DNA from 3 places in the Delftia sp. 60 genome. Region 3 is predicted to be linked to each of the others. Evidence: predicted binding sites of a transcription regulator. Region 3 holds the regulator's gene; each other region holds the start of a gene.
The links. Region 3 encodes FNR, which switches genes on or off when oxygen is low (the NO sensors DNR and NnrR bind a similar motif). Its sites were predicted from a motif close to TTGATNNNNATCAA; they were not measured.
Positions count from the first base shown of each region.

Region 1 (10,480 bases), 590 kb from region 3:
CGCGCGCGGAAGAACAGATGGGTCACGAAGATCATGAACCACGTGAACATGGCGCCGAACATGGACACGGACATCATCCATAGCAGCGAGCCCTCGGGCTTCCACAGGTTCACGGCCACGGCCACGGCAATGCCCAGGCAGGAGATGGCAATCGCCGCCACGGGCACGCCCCGGCTGTTCAACCGCCCGAACACCGAGGGCGCATAGCCGCCGCGCGACAGGCTGAACATCATGCGCGAGGTCACATACAGCTGGCTGTTCATGGCCGACAGCGCGGCCACCAGCACCACGAAGTTGATGATGCTGGCAGCGCCCGGGATGCCGATGATCTCCATCACCTTCACGAAGGGGCTCTTGTCCGTGCCCGCCTGCTGCCAGGGCACGATGGCCAGCATCAGCGCGATCGTGGCCAGGTAGAAGATCACCAGGCGCGCCATGGTGGTGCGAAAGGCCCGGGTGATGGCGCGCTTGGGGTCCTCGGCCTCGCCGGCCGCCACGGCCACGGCCTCCAGGCTCAGGTAGCTGAAGATGGCGATGATCACGGCCACCCAGGTGCCCCACAGGCCCTTGGGGAAGAAGCCGCCATCGGCCGTGTAGTTGAAAAAGCCGATGCCCTGGGGCTGCGAGCCGAACACCACCCAGGCGCCGATCAGGATGAAGGCCACGATGGCGATGATCTTGACCATGGAAAAGCCGTACTCCACCTGGCCGAAGGCCTTGACGCTGCTGGCGTTGACGGCCACCAGCGCGCCCGAGAACACCAGCACCCAGATCCAGCGCGGCACGTCCGGGAACCAGTAGCCCATGTAGATGCCGATGGCCGTCACCTCCATGCCCACGGCCAGCACCACGGCGGCCCAGTAGGCATAGCGGACCATGAAGCCGGCCAGCGGGCTGATGTAGTGCTCGGCATAGGCGCCGAACGAGCCCGAGGTCGGGTGGGCCACCGTCATCTCGGCCAGGCAGCCCATGAGCAGCAGCGAGATCAGCGCGCCGATGGCGTAGCTGACCAGCACGCTGGGCCCGGCGAAGCCGATGGCGAAGGCGCTGCCCATGAACAGGCCGGTGCCGATGGCGCCGCCAATGGCGATCATCACCATCTGGGCGGCGGACAGCTGCTGGCGCAGGCCGGTTTCTCGTTGCTGAATGTCTTGGAAGGCGGCCATGGTGCGCGGCAGGTGGGGGCTGAAAGCGGAAGGCGTAAGTATCTGCGCTTTCACCGCCGGCCCCGGGCTGGCCGCTGCAAAACCATGGGAGGGTCCGGCCCAGATGCGGTCGGCTCAGGTGCGGCCGGCCCAGGTACCGGCTCAGGCGCCGCGTGCGTAGCAGCCCGGCGTCAGCGCATGGTGGGCCTTGAAGGCGCGCTGCAGGTGCGCCTGGTCGGCAAAGCCCATGGCATAGGCGGCCTCGGACAGCGCTGCGCCCGTGGCCAGCAGGCGGCGCGCGCCGTTGATGCGCAGGTTCAGGCGGTAGCTGCCGGGCGTCATGCCCGTGGCCGCCTTGAAGCGGCGGATGAAGCGCGTGGCGCTCATGCCGCATTCCTGGGCCAGCGATTGCACGGTCAGGCCCGCATCGGGCCCCGCATGCAGGCGCTGCAGTGCGGGGGCCAGGGCCGCCGCATCGCCGGGCAGGGGCAAGGCTGCGGGCTGGGCGCAATGGTCCAGCAGGTGCTCCAGGCCCAGGGCCAGGCGGTCGGCGGCCGCCGTGCCATCGATGGGGCGGCACAGGCCATCCACCAGGCTGGCGATGTCCGCATCCGTGAGCGTGCGCCGGGGAAAGCGCAGCGCGGCCACGCCCAGCCGCGCGTGCAGCCAGTCGGCATCGACAAACAGCATGCGGTAGGACCACGGCGCTCCAGGGTCGGGATTGCAGGCATGCCAGGCGCCGGGCTCGATCAGCACCACGCCGCCCGCCTCCACAGGCTGCGGGCCGTGGGCATGGTGGAACACGGTGCGGCCCGCGTCCACGATGCCTATCGAGTACTCGGCATGCATGTGCAGCCGAAAGCAATGCGGCGAGCGCGCGCTGTCGCGCAATTCGGCCCAGGGGGCGGCCGGATGGCGGTGGAAGCGGTGGGGAGAGGTTGAAGTCATGGCGGCCAGCCATCATGCCAGCATGGCCGCCACGCTGGCGACCAGCAGCAGGGCCAGCAGGCGGTGGAACAGGCGCTGGCGGCGTTCGGTGCGCAGCCAGCCCGAAAGCAGCTGCCCCAGCAGCGCCCAGCTGCCGACCCCCACCAGGCAGGCCAGCAGCGAGATGGCGCAAAACTGCAGCAGCGCCCATGGCGCATTCGCGTGGGGCAGCACGAACAGGCCCACGCCGGCCAGCGCCACCAGCCAGGCCTTGGGGTTGAGCGTCTGCACGGCCGTGCCCTGCAACAGCGCTTGCAGCAGGGCCTGCAGCGTGCGCTGCGATCCGCCGTCTTGCTGCCCCCCGGCCTGGCCCACAGGCGCATTGGCCAGCCGCCAGGCCAGCCACAGCAGATAGGCGGCGCACAGCCACTGCGCGGCCGTGGACAGTTGCGGCAGCGTCTGCAGCAGCCACTGTGCTCCCTGGCCCATGACCCAGACCACGGCCGCATAGCTGGCGCTGGCGCCCAGCACATAGGCGGCAGAGACCAGGCGCGAGCGGGCTGCGCCGTGGCGCAGGGCCAGCACATTGACGGGGCCGGGCGTGATGGCGCCGACGAGGGTGAAGACGCCCATGGCGAGCAGCGAGGAGGACATGAGATTTCGCGCGGACGCAGGACTGCACAGGGCCCGCAGTCTCGTCCCGCACGCCGCCCCTGTATTGAACGCAATTGCGGGGCGCCGGCATGTCCGTCACATCCTCTAGGGGAGCATGGCGTAGGCCACGATCTCCAGCTTCATCCCCGGCACCACCAGCGCCGAAATCCCCATGCTGGAGCGGTTGGGGTAGGGCGCCTCGAAGAACTCGCGGTACACGGCGTCGATGGCCGGCATGTCGGCCACGTCGGTCATGTAGATCAGCACCTGGGTCACATGCGCCAGCGTGCCGCCTGCGGCCTGCAGCGCGTTGCGCAGGTTGGTGAAGGTCAGGCGCGCCTGCTGTTCAATGGGGCCGGTGTCGATGCTGCCGTCGGGCCGCACGGGGCCGTGGGCCGTGAACAGCATCTGGCCGCTGGCCTTGACGGCCCAGGAGAAGGGCTGCTTGAGCGGCGGCAGTCCCACGTCGATGATTTGCTTCATGGATTTCCTTGTGTCTTGACTACACGCGAAGGCATGGTGTTCTTGCGTCGGAAACTTGGCGCGGCCCATCGGCGGACGCCGAGCAAGGGCCGTCCCGCAGCGATGGTGTCGTCCCGCGCCCGCGCAGCGAGAGCGGGGGAAGCGGCAAAGCCGCTCAGGGGTCACAGTTTCGTTCTCACAGACCAGATTTCGGGGAACAGCACCACGTCCAGCATCTTGCGCAGATAGCTGACACCGCCGGTGCCGCCCGTGCCGCGCTTGAAGCCGATGACGCGCTCCACCGTGGTCACATGGCGAAAGCGCCACAGGCGGAAGGCGTCCTCGATGTCGGCCAGCTTTTCGCCCAGTTGGTACAGGTCCCAGTGCGACTGCGGGTCGCGGTAGACCTGGGCCCAGGCGGCCTCGACCTCGGGGCTGGCCGTGTAGGGCAGGGTCCAGTCGCGCTCCATGTGCCCGGCAGGAATGGCCAGCCCCTGGCGTGCCAGCAGGCGCAGGGCTTCGTCGTACAGGGAAGGTGCGCGCCATGCGGCATCCACCCGTGCCAGCAGGTCGGGCCGGTGGGCATGGGGCTGGAGCATGGCGGCATTCTTGTTGCCCAGCGCGAACTCGATGCAGCGGTACTGGTAGCTCTGGAAGCCGCTGGAGCTGGCGAGATACGGGCGCATGGCCGTGTACTCGGTAGGCGTCATGGTGGCCAGCACGGACCAGGCGCCCACCAGCTGCTCCATGATGCGGCTCACGCGGGCCAGCATCTTGAAGGCATCGGCATGGCGGTCGGCCGCCACGGCGGCCGTGGCCGCGCCCAGCTCGTGCAGCATCAGCTTCATCCACAGCTCGCTGGTCTGGTGCTGGATGATGAACAGCAGCTCGTCATGCGTGGGCGAAAGCAGTTGCTGTGCGCCGAGGATGGCGTCCAGCTGCAGGTAGTCGCCATAGCTCATGGACTGGCTGAAATCCAGCTGCGCCCTTTCCTCGGCGACGATGCGCTCGGTCAGGCCGCCATGGACGGGGCAGCCGCTCATTGCGGTGCCTCCAGCACCGTGGCAATGGCGTCGGCCACGTACTGCACGTTGGCGGCGGACAGGCCCGACATGCACATGCGGCCCGAGCGGATCAGGTACACGCCGTGCTCGTCGCGCAGGCGGTGGACCTGGGGCTCGCTGATGCCGGTGTAGCTGAACATGCCGCGCTGGGTCAGCAGGAAGCCGAAGTCGCGCCGCTCGCCAAAGCGTTCATGCAGCGCGCCGTGCAGCTGGGCGCGCATGTCCTTGATGCGGCCGCGCATCTGCGCCAGCTCCTGCGCCCATTGGGCGCTCAGTTCGGGCGACGCCAGCACCAGCTGCACCAGGCGCGCGCCACGGGTGGGGGGCGAGGAATAGTTGCTGCGCACCGTGGCCTTGAGCTGGCCCAGCACATTGCCGGCCGTGGCCGCGTCGCTGCAGACCACGCTGAGGCCGCCCACGCGTTCGCCATACAGCGAGAAGTTCTTGGAAAACGAGTTGGCCACAAAGGCCTGGGCGCCCGCATCGGCCAGGGCGCGCACGGACCAGGCGTCTTCATCGAGCCCATCGCCAAAGCCCTGGTAGGCCATGTCCACGAAGGGGATCAGGCCGCGCTCCACGATCACGGGGATCAGTTGCTGCCACTGCTCGCGCGACAGGTCCACGCCCGTGGGGTTGTGGCAGCTGGCATGCAGCAGCACCACGCTGCCCGAGGGCAGGCCGCGCAGCGTCTGCAGCATGGCGTCGAAGCGCAGGCTGCCCGTGGCCGCGTCGTAGTAGGGGTAGCTGTGGGTGCGCAGGCCCGCGCCCTGGAAGATGGCCAGATGGTTGTCCCAGGTGGGATCGCTGAGCCAGACCTCGGCGTCGGGGAAATAGTGCTTGATGAAGTCCGCGCCCAGCTTGAGCGCGCCCGAGCCGCCCAGGGTCTGCACGGTGGCGATGCGCTGCGCGCGCACGGCCTTGTGCTCGGCGCCGAACACCAGGTTCTGCACCAGCTGGCGGTAGGGGGCTATGCCTTCGATGGGCAGGTAGCCGCTGGGGCTTTGCTCGCGGGCCAGGGCATCGCCAGCCTGGCGCACGGAGTCCAGCACGGGCAGGCGGCCGGCCTCGTCGAAATACAGGCCGATGCTCAGGCTGACCTTGTCGGCGCGCGGGTCCTGCTGAAAGGCTTCCATCAGCGACAGGATGGGATCTCCGGGGTAGGGCGGGACGTGGCTGAACATCGAGGCGCGGGCGGTATCGAGGGGGCAAGAGTCGTCATGTTTCTAAGGGAGGGAGAAAAACGGGAGGCCGGATGTCACCGGGCCTGGGCCTGGGTTGGGGTATTGGTTTGAGGAGTGGTTGCGGGCTGGCCGGCCGGCTTGCGGTACCAGATGGCGTAGATGGCGCCCAGCAGCAGCAGGAAGGGCAGGCCGGTGAGCACGGTCAGGCGGAACACGTCGGTGAACAGCGTGGACACCAGGGCGGCCAGCATCAGAGCCGCGCCCAGCAGCGTCAGCACCGGAAAGCCCCACATGCGAAAGGCCAGCGGCTTGTTGCCCTGGCGCACCCAGTGGATGCGGAAGAACAGGTGGGTCACGAAAATCATGAACCACGTGAACATGGCGCCGAACATGGCCACGGCCATCATCAGCATGAAGGACTGCTCTGGATTGACGATGTTGAACAGCGTGGCCACGGCAATGCCCAGGCAGGACAGCAGCAGCGCCGGCAGCGGCACGCCGCGCGAGTTCACGCGGCCCAGCACGGCGGGCGCATGGCCGGCGCGCGAGAGGCTGAACATCATGCGGGTGGTGATGTACAGCTGGCTGTTCATGGCCGACAGGGCAGCCACCAGCACCACGAAATTGACCACGCTGGCCGCGCCGGGCAGGCCGATGATCTCCATTACCTTCACGAAGGGGCTGCCGTCCTTGCCGGCGGCCGACCACGGCACGATGGCCAGCATCAGCGCGATCGTGGCCAGGTAGAACACCACCAGGCGCACCATGGTGGAGCGGAAGGCGCTGGTGACTGCGCGCTGCGGGTCCTTGGCCTCGCCGGCGGCCACGGCGATCATCTCGATGCTCAGGTAGCTGAAGATGGCGATGATCACGCCCACCCAGGTGCCCCACAGGCCGTTGGGGAAGAAGCCGCCGTTGTTGACGTAGTTGGCAAAGCCCACGCCGGCCGGCCGGGTGCCGAACACCACCCAGGCGCCCACCACGATGAAGGCCACGATGGCGATGATCTTGATCATGGAGAAGCTGTACTCCACGGCGCCGAAGGCCTTGACGCTCATCATGTTCACGCCGATCAGCGCGCCCGAGAAGATCACCACCCAGGCCCAGCGCGGCACCTCGGGGAACCAGTAGCCCATGTACAGGCCCACGGCCGTCACCTCGGTGCCCACGGCCAGCACCACGCAGGCCCAGTAGGCATAGCGCACCACGAAGCCGGCCCAGGGGGCGATGTAGTGCTCGGCATAGGCGCCGAACGAGCCCGAGGTCGGGTGGGCCACCGTCATCTCGGCCAGGCAACCCATGAGCAGCAGCGAAATCACCGCGCCGATGGCATAGCTGATCAGCACGCTGGGCCCGGCGAAGCCGATGGCAAAGCCGCTGCCCAGGAACAGGCCGGTGCCGACGGCACCGCCGATGGCGATCATGGTCATCTGTCCGGCGGACAGCTGCTGTTGGAGTCCGGCTTCGCGCTGGACGATGTCTTCGAAGGCTGGCATGGGTTGTTGTCTCCGTTGCTGTGGGGGCTTCGGAGGCGGATGCTAGTTACGGCCTTCGCAGGGCGTTTAGTAGTTATCCCTAAATGCGCTTGATCTTGGATAAGTTATTCTGTGAAACATGAATTCATAGGTGGTTTATGTCAATCGAGATCGACAGAACGGACCGGCTGCTGATCCGCGCCCTGCAGGACAACGCGCGGCTGACCTCGGGCGAATTGGCGCAACGCGTGCACTTGTCGCAATCGCCGTCATGGCGGCGCATCAAGCGGCTGGAGGACGAGGGCGTGATCACCGGCTACCACGCCGCGCTGAGCCGGCGCGCCATCGGCTTTGGCGTGCTGGCCTTCGTGATGGTGGGCATAGACCATCAGAACGAGGAGTCATCGCGCCACTTCCAGGAAGCGGTCTGCGCCATTCCCGAGGTCGTGATGTTCCACGGCATCTCGGGGCCGGAGGACTTCCTGCTGGTCGTCGTGGCGCGCGATCTCGATGCCTATTCGGACCTGCTGCTCACCCGCCTGCACCGGCTGCCCGGCGTGCGCCAGGTGCACACGCATTTCTCGCTGCAGGAGTTCAAGGGGCAGTTGGCGGGGCTGCCCGTGGAATAGCGGCTGGTGGTGGCGGCTGTTGGCGCCTGGCTGGTTGCTACAGCAGGCCGCTGTCCAGCGCCTGCATGCCATGGCGCACGCGCACGCGGTTGCAGGCATCGCTGCCGGCCGCAAATTCGCGGCAAGGCGAGGGCCGCCACTCGTAGATGCCGCAATGGGCCTTCTCGCCCACCTTGCCCACCAGCGCTGCGCAGCGCGGGCGCGACCAGTCCGTGCCGCGCATGCGGCAGGTGTAGTCGGTGACTTCCTCGATCAGCCCGGCCGGCACGCGGCCGCCATGCTCCTGCGACTCGTGCACGGAAAAGTCCACGCGGAACGATGCGCAGCAGGCGCCGCAGCTCAGGCAGGGATGGGTCATGGCGTGGGCAAGCAGGTGCAGGTGCGGATCGTGGGAGCGCGATTGTCGCGCGCACGCGTGCGGGGCGCCTGGAACCGGCCAAAAACCATGACGGCCCTTTGGCAAGACCCTGCCTCTTACTCCGATACCATGCGCGGGCTTCCCACGGGGATTCGATCAAAATCAAAATGAGAATAAAAATCAGTTGATACAACACGCCATGCATTCGATGAATCCCGGGACGGACGCCACGGCTCCGTCCGCGCTGTCCGCGCCTCCCAGCTCTCCAAGCCCGGCCACCGCTGCGGCCATCACCCTGGATGCGCTGCCGCGCCAGGTTCCGGCGCGCGTGGTCGAGCTCCATGCGGCGCGCGACACGGCCGAGCAGGAACTGCTGCTGCGCCTCATGGAAATCGGTTTCCTGCCGGGCGAGCCCGTTCGCATCCTGGCCGCAGGCTTTCCGGGCGACGACCCGCTGGCCGTGCGCGTGGGCCAGGCCACGTTCGCACTGCGCCGCCATGAGGCGGCCCTGGTGCGCGTGGCACCGGAGGCGGTGGCATGAGCGCGTCGTCCTCTCCCAAGCTCATCCAGCCGCTGCAGCCTGCCCAGGGTGGCGTCGGCAGCGGTGATTCCGCACTGCGCCTGGCCTTGCTGGGCAACCCCAACTGCGGCAAGACAGCCTTGTTCAACCTGCTGACCGGCGCACGCCAGAAGGTGGCCAACTACGCGGGTGTGACCGTGGAGCGCAAGGAAGGCTGGCTGAGCACGGCCAGCGGCCGGCGTGTGCGCGTGCTGGACCTGCCGGGCACCTACAGCCTGCACGCCCACAGCGAGGACGAACGCATCACGCGCGACATCGTCTCGGGCCGCCACGCGCGCGAGGCGCCTCCCGAACTGCTGGTCTGCGTCACCGACGCCACCCATCTGCGCCTGAACCTGCGCCTGGTGCTGGAAGCCCAGCGCCTGGGCCTGCCCATGCTGCTGGTGCTGAACATGAGCGACATGGCCAGGCGCCAGGGCATCGATATCGACCGAGAGGCGCTGTCACGCGCCCTGGGCATGCCCGTGCTGTCCACGGTGGGCGTGCGCCAGGACGGCGCGCGCGAACTGCTGCAATGGCTGGACGGCCCCGAAGCCCGCGCCCTGGCGGCGCCGCAGCTGCAGGCCCCGGCCCGCCCGGGCGATGCGCGCGAGCAGGTGCTGGCCCTGCACCAGCAGGTGGCCCGCATCATGGCCGACTGCGTCAAGGAGCCCGTGGTGGACACCCGGCGCGACGACCGCATCGACGCCGTGGTCCTGCACCCGCTGTGGGGCATGCTGCTGCTGGCGGCCACGCTGTTCCTGATGTTCCAGGCCGTGTTCAGCTGGGCGCAGCCGCTGATGGACGGCATCGAGGGCGGCGTCTCGGCCGTCTCGGCCCTGGTCAACGAGCACATGCCCGAAGGCGCGCTGCGCAGCCTGCTGGCCGACGGCGTGATCGCGGGCACGGGCGCCGTGCTGGTCTTTCTGCCGCAGATCCTGATCCTGTTCCTGTTCATCCTTGCTCTCGAAGACTCGGGCTACCTGCCGCGTGCCGCCTTCATGCTGGACCGCATCATGGGCAAGGTCGGCCTGTCGGGCCGCTCCTTCATTCCGCTGCTGTCCAGCTTCGCCTGCGCCGTGCCCGGCATCATGGCCACGCGCTCCATCACCAGCTGGCGCGACCGCCTGGTGACCATCATGATCGCGCCGCTGATGACCTGCTCGGCGCGCCTGCCGGTCTATGCGCTGCTGATCAGCGCCTTCATTCCCGAGCGCACGGTGGGCGGCATCTTCAACCTGCAGGGCCTGGTGCTGTTCGCGCTGTACGTGGCCGGCATCGTCAGCGCCATGGCCGTGGCCGGCGTGGCCAAGTTGGCCGGCCGCAGCGCCGGACCCACGCCGCTGCTGATGGAGCTGCCCTCCTACCGCTGGCCCAGCCCGCGCAGCCTGGCCCTGGGCCTGTACGAGCGCGCCATGATCTTCCTGCGCCGCGTGGGCGGCATCATCCTGACCGTGAGCATCGTGCTGTGGTTCCTGGCCAGCTACCCGGCGCCGCCCGATGGCGTCACCGAAGCGGCCATCCGCTACAGCTTTGCGGGCCGCATCGGCGGCTGGCTGGAGGTGGTGCTGGCGCCGATCGGCTTCAACTGGCAGATCGCCATTGCATTGGTGCCCGGCATGGCCGCACGCGAGGTGGCCGTCAGCGCCATGGGCACGGTCTATGCCCTGTCCGCCGCCAGCGACGAGGCCATGGCCGAGCAACTGGGCCCGCTGATCGCCCACACCTGGTCTATGGCCACGGCGCTGTCGCTGCTGGCCTGGTTCGTGTTCGCGCCCCAGTGCATCTCCACGCTGGCCGCCGTGCGGCGCGAGACCAACGGCTGGCGCTATCCGCTGCTGATGACCGGCTATCTGTTCGCGCTGGCCTACCTTGCCAGCTTCATCACCTACCGCGTGGCCATCGCATTGGGCGCGGGCTGAAAGGAACAAGCACCATGTGGCAGAACATCATCGTCGGGCTGATCGTGGCCATGGCCGGCGTGTCCCTGGTCTGGCGCTATCTGCCTGCGCGCTGGCGCCAGAAG
Region 1 is NZ_PEFD01000001.1:2,259,340-2,269,819, forward strand. It holds gene CLV01_RS10210 (amino acid permease) at 1-1,166, opposite strand, end outside; gene CLV01_RS10215 (helix-turn-helix domain-containing protein) at 1,308-2,093, opposite strand; gene CLV01_RS10220 (LysE family translocator) at 2,106-2,726, opposite strand; gene CLV01_RS10225 (RidA family protein) at 2,832-3,209, opposite strand; gene kynA (tryptophan 2,3-dioxygenase) at 3,371-4,231, opposite strand; gene CLV01_RS10235 (amino acid aminotransferase) at 4,228-5,433, opposite strand; gene CLV01_RS10240 (amino acid permease) at 5,508-6,929, opposite strand; gene CLV01_RS10245 (Lrp/AsnC family transcriptional regulator) at 7,067-7,537, shown strand; gene CLV01_RS10250 (YkgJ family cysteine cluster protein) at 7,575-7,895, opposite strand; gene CLV01_RS10255 (FeoA family protein) at 8,095-8,436, shown strand; gene feoB (ferrous iron transporter B) at 8,433-10,376, shown strand; gene CLV01_RS10265 (hypothetical protein) at 10,391-10,480, shown strand, end outside.
Region 1: CLV01_RS10255 (FeoA family protein) is a predicted target of FNR. The motif match lies at 8,048-8,061, and genes of this name have one in related genera.

Region 2 (10,480 bases), 1.4 Mb from region 3:
GCCGCATCCGCTTCACGGTGCCGATGCTGTGGACCGTGGGCTTCATGTGCACGTTCGCCATCGGCGGCATGACCGGCGTGCTGCTGGCCGTTCCCCCGGCCGACTTCGTGCTCCACAACAGCCTGTTCCTGATCGCCCACTTCCACAACGTGATCATCGGCGGCGTGGTGTTCGGCGTGTTCGCCGGCATCAACTTCTGGTTCCCCAAGGCCTTCGGCTACAAGCTCGACGAGTTCTGGGGCAAGTGCTCGTTCTGGTTCTGGCTGGTCGGCTTCTGGGTCGCCTTCACACCGCTGTACGTGCTGGGCCTGATGGGCGTGACACGCCGTGCCAACCACTTCGAGGACCCCTCGCTGCAGATCTGGTTCGTGATCGCCGCCCTGGGCGCCGGTCTGGTGGCACTGGGCATCGGCAGCTTCCTGATCCAGCTGGTGGTCAGCTACTTCAAGCGCGACCAGCTGCGTGACGTGACCGGCGACCCATGGGAAGGCCGCACGCTGGAGTGGGCCACCTCCTCGCCCCCTCCCCAGTACAACTTCGCCTTCACGCCCGTGGTGCATGAGATCGATGCCTGGTGGGACATGAAGAAGCACGGCTACCAGCGTCCGCTGACCGGCTTCAAGCCCGTCCACATGCCGTCCAACACCGGCGCCGGTGTCGTGATCGCCGCGCTGTCCACGGTCTTCGGCTTCGCGATGATCTGGCACATGTGGCCCCTGGCCATTGCGTCGTTCGCCGCCACCGTGCTGGCGTCGATCATCCACACGTTCAACTACAAGCGCGACTACTACATCCCCGCCGCGGAAGTCGCGGCCACGGAAGAACTGCGCACACAACAGCTGGCACGTCATGTCTGATACCCGTTACACCGCAGGCGGCGCTGCCGCCCTGGCCCCGCGCGAGTACCACCTCGCCGAGGAGCCCCATCCCGAAAACGGCACCGCTCTGGGCTTCTGGCTCTACCTGATGAGCGACTGCCTGATCTTTGCAGCGCTGTTCGCCACCTATGGCGTGCTGGGCCGCAACTACGCTGCAGGCCCCACGGGCGCCCAGCTGTTCGACCTGCCCCTGGTGGCGATGAACACGGCCTTCCTGCTGCTGTCGTCCATCACCTTCGGCTTCGCCATGCTGCAAAAGCAGCAGGGCAAGCTGGGCGGCACCCAGCTGTGGCTGGCCATCACCGGCCTGTTCGGCCTGTGCTTCCTGGGCCTGGAACTCTATGAGTTCTCCCACCTGCTGCACGAGGGCGCAGGCCCGCAGCGCAGCGCCTTCCTGTCCTCGTTCTTCACGCTGGTGGGCACCCACGGCCTGCACGTGAGCTTCGGCCTGATCTGGCTGGTCACGCTGATGATCCAGATCAACAAGCACGGCCTGACGCACGAGAACAACCGCCGCCTGATGTGCCTGTCGATGTTCTGGCACTTCTTGGACGTGGTCTGGATCGGCGTCTTCACTTTTGTTTACCTGATGGGGGTGCTGTAAATGGCTGCACACGACATCCACGCCGGCCATGGCCACGGTCACCACGACCAGCACGGCCATGACGATCACCACCACGACGCAGGCCCGCACAGCACGTTCTCGGGCTATATGTGGGGCTTCGTGCTCTCGATCATCCTGACGGCCATCCCGTTCTGGCTGGTGATGAGCAATGTCATCTCGGACCGTGCAACGGCCGTGATGGTGCTCGGCGGCTTCGCCGTGGTGCAGATCCTGGTCCACATGGTCTTCTTCCTGCACATGAACGGCAAGATCGAAGGCGGCTGGACCCTGCTGTCCACCATCTTCACCGTGGTCTTCGTGGCCATCGGCATTGCGGGCACCCTGTGGGTCATGTTCCACATGAACACCAACATGATGCCCCAGCACACCATGCCGGCCGACCCCGCCGCTCAGACGGCTCCAGCCTCGGTCACGCCTTGACCGCATCTGGAAACTCCGGGCCCTCCAGCCACGCCGGCGCATCGCGCCGGCGTGGCCCACTCGCTCAGGCGATGCTCATCTCGGTGGGCATCGCCTTGTTTTTGGGCTTCATCTTCCTGGGCAGCTGGCAGGTCCAGCGCCGTGCCTGGAAGCTGGACTTGATAGAGCGCGTTGACCAGCGCGTGCACGCCGCACCCGCTGCCCTGCCCCCGCCCGCCGAATGGCCGCAGATCACGGCCGCTGACCACGAGTACCGCGCCGTGCAGGCCAGCGGCCACTGGCTGGCCGGCAAGACCGTGCTGACCCAGGCCGTGACCGAATTGGGCGCCGGCTTCTGGGTACTGACGCCGCTGCAGATGAACGACGGCAACCAGGTGCTGGTGAACCGGGGCTTCATTCCCACAGCGCAGCGCGCGCGCTGGCAGGATCAGCCCGCACAGGCGCCCCAGGACCCGGTGACGGTGGCCGGCCTGCTGCGCATCAGCGAGCCGCGCGGCGGCTTCCTGCGCGAGAACGATCCCGCGCAGCAGCGCTGGTTCTCGCGCGATGTGGCGGCCATTGCACAGGCCCAGGGCCTGGACCATGCAGCCCCCTACTTCATCGACGCAGGCCTGCCGGGCCAGCCCGTGGCAGACGGCACCTGGCCGCGCCCGGGCATGACCGTGATCCGCTTCCCCAACAGCCATCTGGTCTATGCGCTGACCTGGTACGGGCTGGCGCTGATGGTGGTCGGCGCGGCCTGGCTGGTCAGGCGCAATGACCGGCAGGCAAGCAGCAAGCCGTAAAGCCGTAAGGCCGTAAAGCCGCCGCTCCAGGCAACAGGGCCACCGATGACATCGGTGGCCTTTTTTACGCCAGTCCTCTACAAGACCCTGCCGCGCCACGGCTGCCTGCGGTAGCGCACAATCGCCCGCGTGAATTCGCCTTCAGAGTCCCTGTTCCGCGTCGAGCGCACCACCGAACGCCAGAACATGCAGCTGCTGATACAGCTGCGCTGGTTTGCCGTGGTCGGGCAGGTGATCACCATCTCCCTGGTGCACTACGGCTTCGGCATCACCCTGCCGCTGCCGGCCATGGCTCTGGTGCTGATGGCCAGCGTCTTCACCAATCTTGGCTACATCTACTGGTACCGCAGCCACCGCCGCCAGATCTCGGCGCGCAACCTGTTCCTGGCCCTGCTGGCCGACGTGCTCGCCCTGGCCATACAGCTGTATTTGAGCGGCGGCGCCAGCAATCCCTTCATCTATCTGTTCCTGCTGCAGGGCATTCTGGGCGCCGTGCTGCTCAGGCCCGTGCACGCCTGGATCATCGTTGCCAGCACCTCGCTGTGCACCCTGGTGCTGGCCATCGTGCACTGGCCCCTGCCCATTGGCGCGGCGGGACCGGACGGGCTGCCCGGCCTGTACGTGAGCGGCATTCTGATCAGCTTCGGGCTGACCACGGTGCTGCTGGTCGTCTTCCTGCGCCGCATCGTCTCCAACCTGCGCCGGCGTGACGCACGGCTGGCCAACATGCGCCAGCGTGCCAGCGAAGAGGAGCACATCGTGCGCATGGGCCTGCTGGCCACGGGCGCGGCGCACGAGCTGGGCACGCCGCTGTCCACCATGTCCGTCATCCTGGGCGACTGGCAGCGCATGCCCGCCATCACGCAAGACCCCGACCTGCTGGCAGACCTGCAGGAAATGCAGCAGCAGCTGCTGCGCTGCAAGTCCATCGTCTCCAGCGTGCTCATGTCGGCCGGCGAGACCCGCGCCGATGCGCCACAGGCCACCACGCTGCGCGCCTTCATGGACGGCGTGGTCGCGCACTGGCAGTCACGCCACGCCGTGGAGCATTTCGACTATGTCCAGGCCGACGAGGACTTCCCCATTCTTTCCGATACCGCGTTGCAGCAAATGGTTTGCAATGTGCTCGACAATGCGGCCGAAGCCTCCCCCGCCATGTGGCGCTGCACCTGGCCGTGCGCACCGGCATGCTGTGCATCACCGTGCGCGACAAGGGACCGGGCTTTGCACCCGCCGTGCTGGAACAGCTGGGCCAGCGCCATATCTCCACCAAGACGGAGCGCCCGGGCCGGGGGCTGGGCCTGTTCCTGGTGCTCAACGTGGCGCGCTCGCTGGGCGGACGCGTTCAGGTGAGGAACACCCCGCCGCGGGGCAGTGAGGTGGAGATCCGCCTGCCCCTGTCATCGATTGCCATTGAACCCGGCGCCTGAAGCGGCGCCCACAGGAACCCGAATCGCCCATGGACAGCTCCCGCCTCCTGCTGCTGGTTGAAGACGATGCGACCTTTGCGCGCACGCTGACGCGCTCGTTCGAGCGGCGCGGCTACCGCGTGCTGCAGGCCGCCAGCGCCGAGGAAGTGCGCGAGCTGCTGCAGACGCACTCGCCGCAGTACGCCGTCATGGACCTCAAGCTGGCGGGCAACGCGTCGGGCCTGAGCTGCGTGCAGATGCTGCACCAGCACAGCCCCGAGGCGCTGATCGTCGTGCTCACAGGCTATGCCAGCATTGCCACGGCCGTGGAGGCGGTCAAGCTAGGCGCATGCCACTATCTGGCCAAGCCCTCCAACACCGACGATATCGAGGCCGCCTTCGGCCGCCTCGAGGGCCGCACCGACGTGGAACTGTCGCGCAACCCCACCTCCATCAAGACGCTGGAGTGGGAACACATCCACGAAACCCTGGCCGAGAGCGATTTCAACATCTCCGAAGCCGCTCGCCGCCTGGGCATGCACCGGCGTACGCTGGCGCGCAAGCTGGAAAAGCGGCAGATCAAGTAAGGCGGCAGTCACCAAGACAAACCGGGCCTCAAGGGCCCGGTTTGTCATTGCGCGGCCATGGCCCTCAGGCCATCAACCCATCAGCCCAGCCAGAGGTAGTGATCGACCAGCAGCGCCAGGAACAGCACGCTCAGGTGGATCAGCGAGAAGCGGAATGTCTTGCGCGACAGCTGGTCCGAGTAATTGCGCCACAGTGCAAAGGCATAGGCACAGAAGCCCACGCTCAGCACCACGGCCACCACCAGGTACAGCCAGGAACTCATGCCGTACATGAAGGGCAGCATGCAGGCCGCAAACAGGATCACCGTATACAGCAGGATCTGCAGCCGCGTGTACTCGCTGCCATGCGTCACGGGCAGCATGGGCAGGCCGGACTGGCGGTAGTCTTCCACGCGGTACAGCGCCAGCGCCCAGAAATGGGGTGGTGTCCACAGGAAGATGATGAGGAACAGGATCAGCGCCTCGGGACCGACCTGGCCCGTCATCGCGGCCCAGCCCAGCACGGGCGGCATGGCACCAGAGGCGCCGCCGATCACGATGTTCTGCGGCGTGGCGGGCTTGAGGATCACCGTGTAGATCACGGCATAGCCCACGAAGGTGGCCAGCGTCAGCCACATGGTCAGCGGGTTGGTGCACAGCAGCAGCACCAGCGCGCCCAGCGTGCACAAGATGGCCGAGAAGGCCAGCGCCTGCTGGCTGCTCAGCTCGCCGCGCGCCGTGGGCCGCCAGGAGGTGCGCTTCATGCGCGCATCGATATGGCGCTCCACCAGGCAGTTGAAGGCGGCCGCCGCGCCCGCCACCAGCCAGATGCCCAAGCAGGCCAGCGCCATGTGCAGCCACTGGTCGGCGTTGGGCCAGCCGGGCACGGCCAGCACCATGCCGATCAGTGCGCAGAACACGATCAGCTGCACCACACGCGGCTTGGTCAGGGCATAGAACTGTGTCCAGCGCGAGGGCTCGACACTCAGGGAAGCTTGTTTACTCATGCAATCTCTCCACGGGCAACCGGCAGACCGTCCCGCAGTGCGCCCGGGCGGCTGGCCGCCAGGCACCAAACAATCACGGTCACCAGCGCAGCTGCGCCGCCCGTATGCAGCACCGCGGCCACCAACGGCCAATCGAGCACCACGTTCGACAGGCCTGTCAGCACCTGCAGCACCAAAAACGCACCCAGCACGCGGCGCTGCGACGCCAGTGCGGGCACTTCACCCAAACGCCACCACAGCCCGGCCAGCGCAGCCACCACCACATAGGCCGCCAGGCGGTGCAGATAGTGGATGGCCGTGAGGCCCGCAAAGCTGATGTTGCTGCCGTCCTGCAGCAGGCCCAGCGGACGCCAGATCTGCAGCGCCTGCGAAAAATCCATGGCCGGCCACCAGCTGCCCTGGCAGGTCGGGAAACTGCTGCAGGCCAGCACCGCATAGTTGGTGCTGACCCAGCCGCCCAGCGCCACCTGCAGCACCAGCAGCGCAAGACCCAGCCACAGCCCCGCGCGCAGCGCGGGCGAAATCACGGTCGCCCCTTGCTGACGCGCAGCACGGCTCAACCCCACGGCGGGCACGCACAGCAAGGCCAGCAGCCCCGTGCCGCCCAGCAGGTGCAGGGTCACGATGGCCGGAAAAAGCTTCATGGTCACGGTCCAGGCGCCAAAGGCGCCCTGCAGGCAGACCCAGAACAGCGCCAGCGTGGGCCACCACGGACTCAGGGCACCGCCTGTGCCCTCCGCCCCTGTAAGCTCGGCCCCTGCGCCACCCGCCCTGCCCAGGCGCCGCGCGCGCCGCCAGGCCATGATGGTCATGGCGATGATGAGCACGCCCACGGTGGTTGCCAGATAGCGGTGGACCATCTCTATCCATGCCTTGCCATGCGTCACCGGCCCGGTGGGCATGGCGGCCTGGGCCTCAGCAATCTGCGCGCGGGCGCCCATGGGGCTGGCGCTGCCATAGCAGCCCGGCCAGTCGGGGCAGCCCAGGCCGGAATCGGTCAGGCGGGTGAAGGCGCCGAACAGCACCAGATCGAAAGTCAGGAACAGCGTGAGCACCGACAGCGCCTGCAGCCGCTTGAGCGAGCCGCCGCTGCGATTGCGCAGCCACACCCAGGCCAGGGGGCCCAGCGCCAGCAACAGGCCCAGCAGCATCAGCTCCAGAACGGGGGCCAGATCGTACAGCGCCTGTTCGCTCACACCCGCCCTCCGCAGCGCGGCATGCACCACACGGCATGGCCCACGGGCAAGCCGAAAGGCAATGCCGCAGGCGCATCCGGTTGGCGACAGCAGATCTTCATAAATGAGAGCAATTTGACAAGAAGGCTCAGCCCCATGCGCGAGATTGGATCGCAGGCCGGGCCTACAGAGAATCAGGACATGCACCCAGATACCGGCTGCGGGACCGCGCCCCATGCACAAGGCCCGCCAAGCGGGCCCGGTCGCTGCAACTTTCAGAGCAGCATGTCTTTGATATGAAACAATTCTACTTGGCTGCGAACCGCTCAATCGCCCACGCATGCAGTGCCCCTAGATCGCAGCCAGCTTCTTTTGGCCGGTGCGATGCGGCTTGGGCCTGGCGCACACGAATTTCCACAGGACCCTGCCCAAGGCGTCGGCGGCACAGCTTTACACGACTGCTCAGATTCGCTCAGATTCAGACACCTCGCGTTCCTTAGATTGGTGGTTTCACTTGGGAACCGGCAACTGCCGGGTGAGGCCATGATTGCAGGAGGCTCGTGGACTGTGCTTGATGGGCACGGAAACGAAATCGGGCGTGTCGAAGGCGATGAATTCGTCCGTTGCGGGACCAGGCCCATCTACCGCATCGATGGACCGGCGCTGTACTCCATGGACGGTTCGGCCAGACTGATGGGCTTTATCGAAGGGACCGAGGTCAGAACGCGGCAAGGCCGGATCTTCCTCAAATTTCTCGCACATTGAGCGGCACTGCTCAGATTTGCTCATCTTCGGCCAGTCGAAGCCAGGGAGACTCCACGTCCAAGAAAACCTCCAGGCAATGGACCTCTTTTTCGTGCGCGTGCTCTCCAACAACGATTTCAATGCCTTCTGGGACGGCATCGCCCAGGACAAGCCCCTGAAGACGCCCGACAAGGGACGCACCGCGTCCTTCACTGTCATCCGCCGCAGCGACAGCGGCCTGGAAGTCAGAACGCACAAGGGCAACACGGTGCGCATAAGGCGGGAAGCCTTCGGCGCCGTGCTGCGCCATCTGGCCCAGGAGCATCACGGCGCCGAGCGGCCCTGCATCGTGGCCTCCAGCCAGCACCGGCCCGGCTTTCTGGGCTTTGCGGCCAAGCAGGCCAACGACAACGCGGCCGTGGTGATCACCTACATCCTGCCCATACTGCAGGACGCAGGACTTGTGGAAATCGACGGCAACCGGCCCAACAGGACCTGGCTGCTTTGAACAACTGCACAGCCTTCGGCCTTCTGCGCCGGTCAATGACAATCTATGTCAATTCATTCATAGCCAATCACTAAGGCGCACAGATAATTGCCAGCATTCGTGTGAATTGTGAGAAGGGTCCGGGCCACGCTCCGCGCCCTTCGATGCTGGAGGATTGGCAGATGAGCGCCCCGGAAATGGAGGCCATACAGGAGCGGCTGAAGAAGCTGCGGGCCGACGAGGCGCTGGTCGCCGAGCAGCTGGACCGGCTGCAGGCCCAAAAGGCTGCGCTGCAGCACAGGCTGGCCATGATCCAGGGCGCCGTGCAGGTGCTTGAAGAGATGCGTCAGGAGCTGGGGCCATGAACCGTGGCAAGCCCGTCTCACCACCCGCCTCGCCCCCGCCTCACCCTGCGCATCGCCCACCCCCACCTTGCCCACAGCCGAAGACTGGCTGGCAAGAATTGCGGCCCTGGATGCCACGCAGCCCCCTCCCACCCCGCCCCGTTTGCGCAACCCACGCAAGGCAAAGCGCCGCAGGGCGGTCACCATCGTGGCAATGGCCGTGCTGCTGGGGCTGCTGGCCATCGCCCTGGCCGTGGCGGTGCAGTTGATGTGGGTCAAGTAGCTGTCACACGGCAGCAGCGGAAAGAGCCTTCAAGCGTGAAGCCAACCGAGCCGGGGCTGCTGTATACCCTCACATCCTGGCGAAGTCCCCATATTGTTTGCATGCTCACTTACGCCTAGCATGTGTCCACACTCAACGCAGTGGAGGTGCCATGGCCGATCCCGAAGAACCACTGGAAGTACGCTCAGAACGCTGGCAGTCGCTGAAGGGGCTGGACATCGCCTCCGTGGATCTGGGCCCCATCTGCGTGGTGCTCATGCTGACGCTGATCTGCATGGCCGTGATGATGCTGCTGGCCAAATCCGGCGCCGAGCAAGCACGGCAGGCCCAGCCCTCGTCCCAGGCCAAGGGCCCGGCTCCCCGACCGAAGCCGGCGCAGCCCGTGACCGAACCCGCCCAGCAACAGACCTGGACGCCGGCCTTGCGCACCTAAAGGCGACCTAAGGCCGACCTGAGGGCGGCAAGGCCAGGCCGCAGTACCTTCAGAGTTTCACCGAACGTGTCGCAATGAAGGTCGGCACGAACTTCTCGATCACAAAACGGGCATGGGGCTGCCAGTCTTCATGAAAGCCCGTCAGCACCAACCCCGCATCCAGCTGGCCGCCGATCTGATCGGCCAGCGTATGGCCGAACACCAGCGCCTCATTGCGCTCCCGCTTGGCATCAAGCGCTGCGGGCGGCAAATCCACCACATCGGAATACGGAAGGCGCCGCGCAGGCCGCATGAGCCCTTGCTCGCGCAACGCGGGATCGCGGTCCTCCACGAAGACCACCGGATTCCAGAAGCTGGACAGAAGGCGCCCACCCTTCGCGAGCACCCGCGCGCATTCACGCCATACGGGACGCACATCAGGCACGTAGAGGTTGGAGATGGGGTGAAAGATCACATCGAAGCCGGCATCTGCAAAAACGCCCAGATCGCGCATATCTCCCTGCACGCAGGTCAGCGCAAGGCCTTCGCGCTGCGCTACATGGCGGTCCTGTGCAAGCTGCCCGGCAGAGGCATCGAACACGGTGACCTGCGCGCCCGCCGCCGCAAGAATGGGCCCCTGCTGGCCGCCGCCGCCGGCAAGGCAGAGGATGCGCAGGCCGCGCACATCATCCAGCCAGCCCGCTGGCAAGGGGCCGGGCGTGAGCCGCGCCTGCCAGCTTCCGGCACGGGCCCGGGCTATTTCAGCGCTGTCGACCGGGCGCGACCAGTCGCAGTCTTTCGCTGCCTGCAGGTTCCAGGCGGCGGTGTTGTGGGCAAGGATGTCGATGGGTTCTGTCATGGGCACTCTTTCATAAAGAGGCCGCACGGCGACGCGAGATTGCGTTCAGAAAACGCGGAGCAGTCAACGGGCATGCAGGTGGTGACGCGGGCGTCCGCCGTGGGCCGGGAATGGGCTTCGGGGGGATCGGTCGGACTAGGGTCCGAAGGCGTCACAGGTTCATGTCAGGCTCGCAGCGGTCGCAGGAATGGAAGGGACAAATTCTAAGACTGCGCAAATTGCACTGTCAAACCACTGCGGCGCGTTCCCCACACGGTCATGCGGAAGTCACAACCGTGAGACGGCTTGGCTGTAAGTTGAACACGCACCCTCGATGGCGCTGGCTTCTGCTGCGCCATGGCGCGCCCGCTGACGACCGGCCTTTCCCAACCCGGCGCCCAATGGATACCGAGGAGCAACACTTTGAAGGAGAGCTATGCGTAGTCCCAAGAAAGGCCGAGAGCCGATCCGGCTCATGGACCTGGCCCCCGCCGTCTTCTGCATCCA
Region 2 is NZ_PEFD01000001.1:4,285,501-4,295,980, forward strand. It holds gene cyoB (cytochrome o ubiquinol oxidase subunit I) at 1-857, shown strand, start outside; gene cyoC (cytochrome o ubiquinol oxidase subunit III) at 850-1,482, shown strand; gene cyoD (cytochrome o ubiquinol oxidase subunit IV) at 1,483-1,923, shown strand; gene CLV01_RS19415 (SURF1 family protein) at 1,995-2,708, shown strand; partial or broken gene CLV01_RS29850 (ATP-binding protein) at 2,838-4,138, shown strand; gene CLV01_RS19425 (response regulator transcription factor) at 4,168-4,704, shown strand; gene cyoE (heme o synthase) at 4,785-5,690, opposite strand; gene CLV01_RS19435 (COX15/CtaA family protein) at 5,687-6,886, opposite strand; gene CLV01_RS19445 (hypothetical protein) at 7,707-8,117, shown strand; gene CLV01_RS19450 (hypothetical protein) at 8,279-8,461, shown strand; gene CLV01_RS19455 (hypothetical protein) at 8,529-8,723, shown strand; gene CLV01_RS19460 (hypothetical protein) at 8,875-9,156, shown strand; gene CLV01_RS19465 (class I SAM-dependent methyltransferase) at 9,206-9,994, opposite strand.
Region 2: CLV01_RS19435 (COX15/CtaA family protein) is a predicted target of FNR. The motif match lies at 7,157-7,170, and genes of this name have one in related genera.

Region 3 (10,480 bases):
ACGCCGCTGCAGCTGATGGGCCGCGACGTCTATCTGCGCGAGGGCTGCTACAACTGCCACTCGCAGATGATCCGCCCCTTCCGCGCCGAGACCATGCGCTACGGCCACTACTCGGTGGCTGGCGAGTTCGTCTATGACCACCCCTTCCAGTGGGGTTCCAAGCGCACGGGTCCCGACCTGCACCGCGTGGGCGGCAAGTACAGCGACGAATGGCATCGCATCCACCTGAACAACCCGCGCGACGTGGTACCCGAGTCCAACATGCCTGCCTACACCTGGCTGGAAAAGAACAAGGTGGATGACACCGTGGTCGCCCAGCACATGAGCGCGCTGCGCAAGGTGGGCGTGCCCTACAGCGACGAGGAAATCAGCGGCGCTGCCGAGCAGGTCAAGGGCAAGACGGAAATGGACGCCGTCATCGCCTACCTGCAGGTCCTGGGCCGTTCGGTCAAGTAAAGGAGAGCGACATGGACATCACCACCATGCGCATCGTGGCCACGCTGGCCTCGCTGGCCTGCTTCATCGGCATCTGGTGGTGGGCGTTCGCCCGCCGCAACCAGGCCCGTTTCGACGAGGCCGCCCAGCTGCCGTTCGAGCAAGACTGAGTCCCTCCACCAGAACGAGAACTTCCCATGAGCGATTTCGTAAACAACTTCTGGTCGATCTATGTCACGGCGATCACGCTGGGCGGCATCATCGGCTGCCTGCTGCTGCTGTATCTCACCGCACGCAAGAAGGTGGTCCCCTCGGCCGACAACACCACGGGCCACGTCTGGGACGAGGACCTGCGCGAGCTGAACAACCCCATGCCCAAGTGGTGGATGTGGCTGTTCATCATCACCTCGGTGTTCGGCTTCGCCTACCTGGCGGCCTATCCGGGCCTGGGCTCGTTCGCGGGCAAGCTGGGCTGGACGCAGCTGGGCGCCTATGAAAACGAGATGGCCAAGGCCCGCGCGGACCTGGAGCCGCTGTACGCCAAGTTCACGAGCATGAGCACCGAAGACATGGCCAAGGACCCCCAGGCCATGGCCATCGGCGAGCGCCTGTTCATGAACAACTGCGCACAGTGCCACGGCTCGGACGCACGCGGCGGCAAGAGCTTCCCCAACCTGACCGATGGCGACTGGCTGCATGGCGGCACGCCCGAGAAGATCAGGGAAACCATCACGGGCGGCCGCATCGGCATCATGCCGCCCATGGCCGCTGCCGTCGGCACGCCCGACGATGTGCGCAATCTCTCGCACTATGTGCTGAGCCTGTCGGGCAGCCCGCACGACTCGCTCAAGGCCTCGCTGGGCAAGTCCAAGTTCACGGCCTGCGCAGCCTGCCACGGCATGGACGGCAAGGGCAACCAGGCCCTGGGCGCGCCCAACCTGACCGATGACATCTGGCTGCACGGCTGGGGCGAGGCCGCCATCACGGCCATGATCAACAACGGCAAGCACAACGAGATGCCTGCCCAGAAGGACAAGCTGACCGAGGCGCAGATCGCGGTGCTTGCTTCCTATGTCTGGGGCATGTCGCACAAAGACGGCGCAGTCCGTCAGTAAGCACAGGGGCGGCGCTGCGGCGCCGCCTTTTTGCGTTTTGAGTTTTCAGATATTTCAAAAAAACAAAGGAACCCACCATGAAGCCCGAGAGCGGGGATGACACCGGGAAGCCTCCCCGCAAAGTCATTCCGATCACGCCGGCCACGCCTGATCCGGGCGAGCTGGTGTCGATGTTCGAGTCGGAAAAGAAGGTCTACCCGCGCTCCATCAGCGGTGTCTTCGCACGCTGGCGATGGGCCCTGGTGTTTCTCACGCAACTGGTTTTCTACGGCCTGCCCTGGCTGGAGTGGGGCCAGCGCCAGATGGTGCTGTTCGACCTCGGAACGCGGCGCTTCTATCTCTTCGGGCTGGTGCTGTACCCGCAGGACTTCATCTACCTGGCGGGCCTGCTGATCATCTCGGCGCTGGCATTGTTCCTGTTCACGGCCGTGGCCGGGCGCCTGTGGTGCGGCTTCTCGTGCCCGCAGACGGTCTACACCGAGATCTTCATGTGGGTGGAGCGCAAGGTCGAAGGCGACCGCAGCGCGCGCATGCGGCTGGACAAGAACGGCTGGACCTTCGAGAAGGCCTGGAAGAAGTCGCTCAAGCAGTTGCTGTGGATCGCCATTGCGCTGTGGACCGGCTTCACCTTCGTGGGCTACTTCGTGCCCATCCGCGAGCTGGGCGGCGAGCTGCTGGCGCTGCAGGGCAGCTGGCAGATGTTCTGGGTGCTGTTCTACGGCTTTGCCACCTATGGCAACGCGGGCTACATGCGCGAGCAGGTCTGCAAGTACATGTGCCCCTATGCGCGCTTTCAGAGCGCCATGTTCGACCGGGACACCATGATCGTCAGCTACGACACGGGCCGGGGCGAGCCGCGTGCGCCGCGCACCAAGAAGGTGGACTACAAGGCCCAGGGCCTGGGCGACTGCATCGACTGCAAGATGTGCGTGCAGGTCTGCCCCGTGGGCATCGACATCCGCAACGGTCTGCAATACGAATGCATTGGCTGCGGCCTGTGCATAGACGCCTGCAATTCCATCATGGACAAGATGGAGTACCCGCGCGGCCTGATCCGCCTGACCACGCAGAACGCCATGGCCGGCCTGTGGCGGCGTGCCCAGGTGCTGCGCCGCATCTTCCGTCCGCGCGTGCTGATCTACTCGGCCGTGCTGATCGGCTTGAGCGTGGCCATGATCGTGAGCCTGGCGCTGCGCCAGTCGGTCAAGGTGGACGTGATCCGCGACCGCGCCTCGCTGTCGCGCATCGTGGCGGGCGGCAAGCTGGAGAATGTCTACCGCCTGCAGATCATGAATGCCACCGAGCAGGCCCAGCGCTACCGCATCAGCGCCCATGGCCTCGATGGGCTGGAGCTGGCGTCCGAGCAGGAAGTCGAGGTCGGCCCGGCCGAGACGCGCGGCATTGCGGCGCGCCTGCAGATTCCCTACGGTTCGGCCGAGCCGGGCTCGCACACCGTATTCTTCGATATCGATGCCGTGCATTCAGGCGCGGGACGCGCGTCCGAAAAGGCCGTCTTCCTGGTGCCCCGGTGATGTTCCTGGCAGGCGCGGCACGGTCCGCGCCTGCCGCCTGAAAGAAAGAGGTTTCCCATGTCTTCCAGTCCCGCAGTGTCCGCGCCCGCGCAGGCTCCCTCGCACCCCGACGCCGGCAAGCCCTGGTGGAAGTTCGGCCATGTCTGGCTGGTGGTGGCCGGCCCGGCGGCCGTGGTGGTCGCTGCCGTGATCACGGCCATCATCGCCATCAATGGCGCCGATCCCGTGATCGACCCCGACTACTACCGCAACGGCATCAAGATCAACGAGCGTGCCGATGGCGTGCGCGAAGTGCCCAAGAGCATGGCGCCCGCCGTCACCGGCCGCAACCATGCGGCCACGCCCGCGCACGATCACCCCACCGACCGCTGATCGCCGTGCACCCCTGCAAGAGGCCGCAGTCGCGGCCTTTTTGCATGGCGGATCGCATCTCCGGCATTCGCGACGGGTGAGGGTTTCCTACAGGCGTGCAGGGCGCTGCGGGGCTTGGCGCCATGCGTTGGCGCGGCGCACAATGAAGGCGACCCCTCGACAGCACAAGGAGATCGCTGATGTTGGCCCAACGCTGGATGTGGATTGCCTGGCCTGCCTTTCTGGCAGCCGCCGTGATGGAGATGCTGGTTTTTGCCTTTGTGGACCCGCTGGAGCTGCATTGGCTCGGCGACCTGGGCTGGTCGCGCCAGGGCATCTACACGCTGGCCTTCTTTGCCTTCTGGGGCGTGACCATGCTCTCCAGCCTGATGACCACCATGCTGGGCCGCTCGGCCCGCGATCTCAATGACGGCGTGGTCTCCGAGCCCGACCCGGACCTGGCCATGCAGGGGCTGGGGCGGGACTGAGCGAGAGCCCGCCGCAATGAACAAGGCCCGCTGTCGCGGGCCTTGTTCATTGGCGGATGAATGCTTGCCGCCCTTGCAGCCTCACTGGCACTGCTGGCTGTTGACGATGCGCTTGAGCGCCTCCGTGTCCAGGATGCGCAGATGGCGCTGGCGCACCTCGATGATGTTGTCGTCCGCGAACTTGGAGAAGGTGCGGCTCACCGTCTCCAGCTTCAGGCCCAGGTAGCTGCCGATTTCCTCGCGCGTCATGCGCAGCACCAGTTCGGACTTGGAAAAGCCCCGCGCATGCAGGCGCTGCACCAGGTTGAGCACGAAGGCGGCCAGGCGCTCTTCGGCGCGCATGCTGCCCAGCAGCAGCATCACGCCGTGCTCGCGCACGATCTCGCGGCTCATGACCTTGTGCACATGGTTTTGCAGGGCCGTGACCTCGCGCGACAGGTCTTCCAGCTTGTCGAAGGGCATGACGCAGACTTCGGCGTCTTCCAGCGCGACGGCATCGCAGGTGTGGTGGTCGTTGACGATGCCGTCCAGGCCGATGATCTCGCCGGCCATCTGAAAGCCTGTGACCTGGTCGCGTCCGTCCTCGGTGGCCACGCAGGTCTTGAAGAAGCCGGTGCGGATGGCGTACAGCGAGGTGAATGTCTCGCCGTTGCGAAACAGCAGGCCTCCGCGCTTGACCTTGCGGCGCGTGGCCACGATGTCGTCGATGCGCTGCATCTGCTCGGCATCCAGGCCCATGGGCATGCACAGTTCGCGCAGGTTGCAGTTGGAGCAGGAGGCTTTGATGGTCTGAAGGTTCATGGAGTGATAAACATCAGCGGCACACAGCGTGCCGGCGGTGACCTCGTGGATTGCGATGAGTTGGATCAAATTGTCGCAGCAGTCCCTCAAACAACTCTTGATATGAGTCAAGGACATGACCGATGTGCTGCGGCACAGTCGAGGTATTAGAGGAAAAAACCCATGACCGCTGTCACCCCAGAGCTGCTGCGTCGCTTTGACGTACCGGGGCCCCGATACACCTCGTTCCCTACCGCCGACCGCTTTGTCGAGGCCTTTGGTGCAGAGGACTATATCCTGGCGCTGCAACAACGCAAATCGAGTACCGCAGCGCGTGCCATGCCTTTGTCGCTGTATGTGCACGTGCCCTTTTGCGAGTCGCTTTGCTACTACTGCGCCTGCAACAAGATCGTGACGCGCCACCACGATCGCGCCGCCGTCTACCTGGACTACCTGGCGCGCGAGATGGCCTTGCATACTGCCCATTGCGGCAAGGGCCAGACCGTCAGCCAGCTGCACCTGGGCGGCGGCACGCCCACCTTCTTCTCCGACGACGAGTTGCGCACGCTGATGGGCCTGTTGCGCGAGCATTTCAAGCTGGAGCCGGGTGGCGAGTACTCCATCGAGGTCGATCCGCGCACCGTCAGCGTCGAGCGCCTGGCCGTGCTCAAGGAGCTGGGCTTCAACCGCCTGAGCTTCGGTGTGCAGGACTTTGACGAACAGGTGCAGATCGCGGTTCATCGCGTGCAGCCGGCCGAGCAGGTGTTCGAGCTGGTGGCGGCCGCGCGGCAGCTGGGCTTTGCCTCCATCAACGTGGACCTGATCTACGGCCTGCCCAAGCAGACGCCCGAATCCTTCGAGCGCACGCTGGCCCAGGTCAACGCGCTGCGGCCCGACCGCATCGCGCTCTATGCCTATGCCCACCTGCCCGAGCGCTTCAAGCCGCAGCGGCGCATTGCGGCCGAGGATCTGCCCCAGGGGGCCGACAAGCTGGCCATGCTGTCGCGTTCCATCGCCGCGTTCATGGACGGTGGTTATGTTTACGTGGGCATGGACCACTTCGCCCTGCCCGAGGACTCGCTGGCCGTGGCCAAGCGCCAGGGCCGGCTGCACCGCAACTTCCAGGGCTACAGCACCCAGCCCGACTGCGACCTGATTGCGCTGGGCGTGTCGGCCATCGGCAAGGTGGGTGCCAGCTACAGCCAGAACGCCAAGACGCTGGAGGAGTACTACGACGCCATCGACGCCAGCCACCTGCCCGTGGTGCGTGGCCTGGCGCTGTCGCGCGACGACCTGGTGCGCCGCGCCGTCATCATGGCCATCATGTGCCAGGGCGCCGTGCTGTTCGAGCCCATGGAGCAGGCCTGGCTGCTGGGCTTTCGCGAGTACTTCGCGCCCGAGATGGCGGCCCTGGAGGACCTGCAGGCCAAGGGCCTGGTGCAGATCAGCGACGAGGGCTTCCAGGTCACGCCCATGGGCTGGTACTTCGTGCGCGGCGTGGCCATGCTGTTTGACCGATATCTGCAGGCGGACAAGAACCGGGCGCGGTTTTCGAGGATCATCTAGGCCCCATGCTGTTGTCGCTGCTCTGGACCGCTTTGATCATGGGGCTCGTCGGCGGGCCCCATTGCCTTGCCATGTGCGCTGCGCCCTGCGGCGTGGTCACGGGCGGGGCGGGGCAGGGCGGCGGCTCGCAGGTGGTGGCCGTGCATGGATTGCAAAGCCGGCTGTGGCTGCGCACGGCGCTGTTCCACGGCGGCCGTCTGGCCGGCTATGCCAGCCTGGGCGCTGCGTCTGCCCTGGCCATGGAGAGCCTGTCCTGGCTCACCAGCCAGACCACGGCGCTGCAGCCGTTCTGGACGCTGACCCATGTCGCCGTGATGGCCTGGGGCCTGGCCATGATGGTGCAGGCCCGCCAGCCCGCCTGGCTGGAGTCTGCCGGCCGCGCCGCCTGGCGGCGCGTGCAGCCCTGGGTGTCGGCGCCGGGCGGCACGCTGGCGGCAGGCTATGCCTGGGCGCTCATGCCTTGCGGACTGCTGTATTCGGCCGTGCTGGTCGCCGCGCTCAGCGGCGGCCCGTTGCAGGGCGCGCTGGCCATGGCGGCCTTTGGCGTGGGCAGCGGCCTGTGGCTGGTGGCCGGACCCTGGCTGTGGCGGCTGGGCCGGCAGCGCCTGAACGGCCTGCGCGCCGAATGGGGCACGCGCCTGGCCGGCCTGATGCTGGTGGGCGTGGCCGTCTGGGCGCTGTGGATGGACCTGATCTACAAGCCCAGCCTCTGGTGCCGTTGAGCAACAGCTGAGGCCAGACTTGGCACCTGGGGTCGCGGATTGGCTGCGAGGCCCTCAGAACTGGAGATAATGCCCGAATCATCGGCTTACATATTGCCGATTCCTTCAGCCTCGGGGCCGTTGCCGCGCGTGAACCATTCCGTCCTCATCGATATCCGAGACCTCCGTCCGGGCATGTTTGTCCAGCTCGATGTTGGGTGGCTGAACCATCCCTTTCCGGTCAGCAGCTTCAAGATCACCTCCAGCGCACAGATCCAGACCCTGAAATCCCTGGGCCTGGAGGTGGTGCGCTGTGTCCCGCACAAAAGCGACACCTGGCCCGCCGAGGTGCGCACCCCGCCGCCGCAGGAGCTGCCGCCCGTCGTGGCGGCCCCCGAGCCTGCACCCACCGAACCTGCGCCAGCACCGCTGCTGCTGTCCGTGCCCGACTGGCGCGGCCGGCTGGAGGACTGCAATGCGCGCTTTCAGAAGGTGGAGCGCGGCTATGTGGCCATAGAGACCACCATCGCCAGCGCGCCCGAGCAGGCGCGCATGCCCACCGAGGCCCTGGTCGATGGCTGCCTGGCCGAACTGGCGGGCCCGCAGGACGTGGCCATTCACCTGCTGTCCGATGGCGTGGGCAGTAGCCAGAGCGTGCATGCCGTCAACGTGACCGTGCTCAGCCTGCTGCTGGGCCGGGCCCTGGGCCTGCAGGAATCGCTGCTGCGCGACCTGGGCCTGGCGGCGCTGCTGCATGACGCGGGCAAGCCCGTGGCCGGTGTCGAAGGCATGCACGGCCTGGCCCTGGAGCCTTCCGTGCCCGACGCCCTGCGCGAGCGCTACGAGCGCCATGTGGGCGAATCCGTGGCCATTGCCATGCGCATGGGCCTGTCGGCCCAGGTCACCACGGCCATCGCCCAGCACCATGAATGGGCCGACGGCACGGGGTTCCCGCTGAGCCTGGTGGCCGAAGACATGGAGCTCACGGGCCAGATCCTGGCCCTGGTCAACAGCTACGACCGCCTGTGCAATCCCGGCGATGCACAGACGCCGCATACGCCGCACGAGGCCCTGTCCATGCTGTTCAGCCGGCTGCGCGACAAGTTCGCCGCGCCCGTGCTCAATGGCTTCATCCGCATGATGGGTGTGTTCCCCCGGGCTCGGTGGTGGAGCTGACCGACGGGCGCCATGCCATGGTCATGTCCGTGAATGCATCACGCCCGCTCAAGCCCTCGGTGATGGTGCACGATGCCGGCGTGCCAGCCGCGCAGGCGCCCGTGCTGGCGCTGGAGCTGTTTCCCGAGCTGGGCATACGCCGGGGAGTGGCGCCCGCGCAACTGCCGCGCGATGCGCTGGACTACCTGTCGCCGCGCCGGCGTGTCTGCTATTACTTTGAACGGGCGGTGGAGTTGGATCCACCGAAGGTGGCGTCTTGAACAAGCAAGCGCTGAACCGCGCCTGGCCCCGCCTGCTCGATGCACTGCAGGAGGCCCTGTGGCTGATCGATGCGCGCACCCTGAAGGTGCTGCGCGCCAACGCCGCCAGCGAATCCGTCACCGGCTATGAGGCCGATGCGGCCCCGGGCCTGCCCGTGCAGGTGCTGGCCGCCACGCCGCAGCAGCAGGCTTTCTGGAGCGATCCCTTCAACTGGCAGGCCGGAGCCCAGTTCATTGCCGAGGTGCGCCGCGCCGATGGCCAGCTGGCGCCCGTGGAGATGCGCGTGCGCGCGCTCGACGGCGAGGTGCTGCTGGTCAGCATGCTGGACCGGCGCGAGCAGGCCTTGCACGAGGCCGAGTTCGAGAGCCTGTTGGGTGAGCTGCGCGCCACGCTGGAGTCCGCGGCCGACGCCATCCTGGTCTGCGATCCCGATGGCCGCATCCGCGCCTTCAATCACCGCTTTGCCACGCTCTGGGGCATTCCCGAGGCGCTGCTGGTGCGCCGCAACGACGTGGCCATCCTCGACCACCTGGCCAGCCAGGTGCGCGATGCCGAATCCTATGCGCGCCAGTTGAAGCTGCTGTCGGCCCAGCCCCTGATGGAGGCGGCCGACGTGCTGGACCTGCGCGACGGGCGCATCCTGGAGCGCCGCGCCGTGCCCCAGCTGCGCCGGGGCCTGCCCATGGGGCGGATCTTTTCCTTTCGCGACATCACGGCCGAGGCCCAGACCCAGGCGGGCCTGGAGCTGGCCGCGCGCGTCTTCGAATCCAGCCTGGACGGCATCTTCATTGCCGACGGCTACATGGATGTGGCCCGCACCAACCCGGCCTGCGAGCGCCTGCTGGGCGGCATGCCCGTGCAGGGGCGCACGGTGGAGTCGCTGTTCGAGGCCTCCGAAGGCCAGGCCGACACCCTGGGCGACCTGGCCCGCATCCAGTGGCACCAGGGCGGCTTCTGGGAGGGCGACCTGTGGTTGCGCCAGGCCGGCGGCGCGCGCTGCGCCGTGCGCCTGTCATGGGTGCCGCTGCGCAACGCGCAGGGCGACGTGGTGCAGAGCATCGGCTTCATGCGCGACCTCACGCAGCAGCGCGTGGCCCAGCAGCGCATTGAACAGCTGGCCTACAGCGACGCGCTCACCGGCCTGCCCAACCGCCTGAACCTCACGGAGCGCGTGGATGCAGCCATCGAGGCCGCGCGCGCAGGCGGCACGGTGTTCAGCATCCTGTTCATCGACCTGGACCGCTTCAAGATCATCAACGACTCGCTGGGCCACCAGTTCGGCGACCGCGTGCTCAAGCTGGTCGCGCAGCGCCTGAGCGACTGCATGCGGCCCGTGGACATCCTGTGCCGCCTGGGTGGCGACGAGTTCGTGCTCTATCTGCAGGGCTGCAACGCCGAGCTGGCCGCGTCGGTGGCCAAGCGCATCCTGCAGGAGATGGAGCGCCCCTTCCTGCTCGACGGCCTGGGTTTCTCCGTGCAGTGCAGCATCGGCGTGGCCCAGTATCCAGCCGATGGCCTCACGCTGGATGAGCTGATCCGCCAGGCAGACACCGCCATGTACCGCGTCAAGGAACGGGGCCGGGGCCATTTCAGCTTCTACCAGCCGCAGATGAGCGCCGGCCTGCTGTCGCGCATGAAGCTGGAGCATGCCATGCGCCAGGCGCTGGAGCATGGCCGCATGGCGGTCTACTTCCAGCCCCAGGTGCACATAGACAGCGACCGCATCGTCGCCGCCGAGGCGCTGCTGCGTTGGACCGATCCCGAATTCGGCGTGGTCTCGCCGGGTGTCTTCATCCCGCTGGCCGAGGAGTCGGGCTACATCGTCACGCTGGGCGCCTGGGTCATGGAGCAGGCCGTGCAGGAGGCTGCACGCTGGCAGCAGCAGGGCATGCCCATCAAGGTCTCGGTCAACGTGTCGGCGCTGGAGTTCCGCCAGTCAGGCTTTGTCGAGCGGGTGACCGAGCTGCTGCGCAGCTACGGCCTGACACCCCAGCTGCTGGAGCTGGAGCTGACGGAAAGCATCTTGCTGCAGGACGCCCAGGACATGGCGCTGCGCGTATGCCAGATCGCCGACC
Region 3 is NZ_PEFD01000001.1:2,848,698-2,859,177, forward strand. It holds gene ccoO (cytochrome-c oxidase, cbb3-type subunit II) at 1-456, shown strand, start outside; gene CLV01_RS12920 (cbb3-type cytochrome oxidase subunit 3) at 468-605, shown strand; gene ccoP (cytochrome-c oxidase, cbb3-type subunit III) at 633-1,550, shown strand; gene ccoG (cytochrome c oxidase accessory protein CcoG) at 1,628-3,082, shown strand; gene CLV01_RS12935 (FixH family protein) at 3,140-3,454, shown strand; gene CLV01_RS12940 (hypothetical protein) at 3,634-3,921, shown strand; gene fnr (fumarate/nitrate reduction transcriptional regulator Fnr) at 4,003-4,722, opposite strand; gene hemN (oxygen-independent coproporphyrinogen III oxidase) at 4,885-6,267, shown strand; gene CLV01_RS12955 (sulfite exporter TauE/SafE family protein) at 6,273-6,989, shown strand; partial or broken gene CLV01_RS12960 (HD-GYP domain-containing protein) at 7,164-8,404, shown strand; gene CLV01_RS12965 (bifunctional diguanylate cyclase/phosphodiesterase) at 8,401-10,480, shown strand, end outside.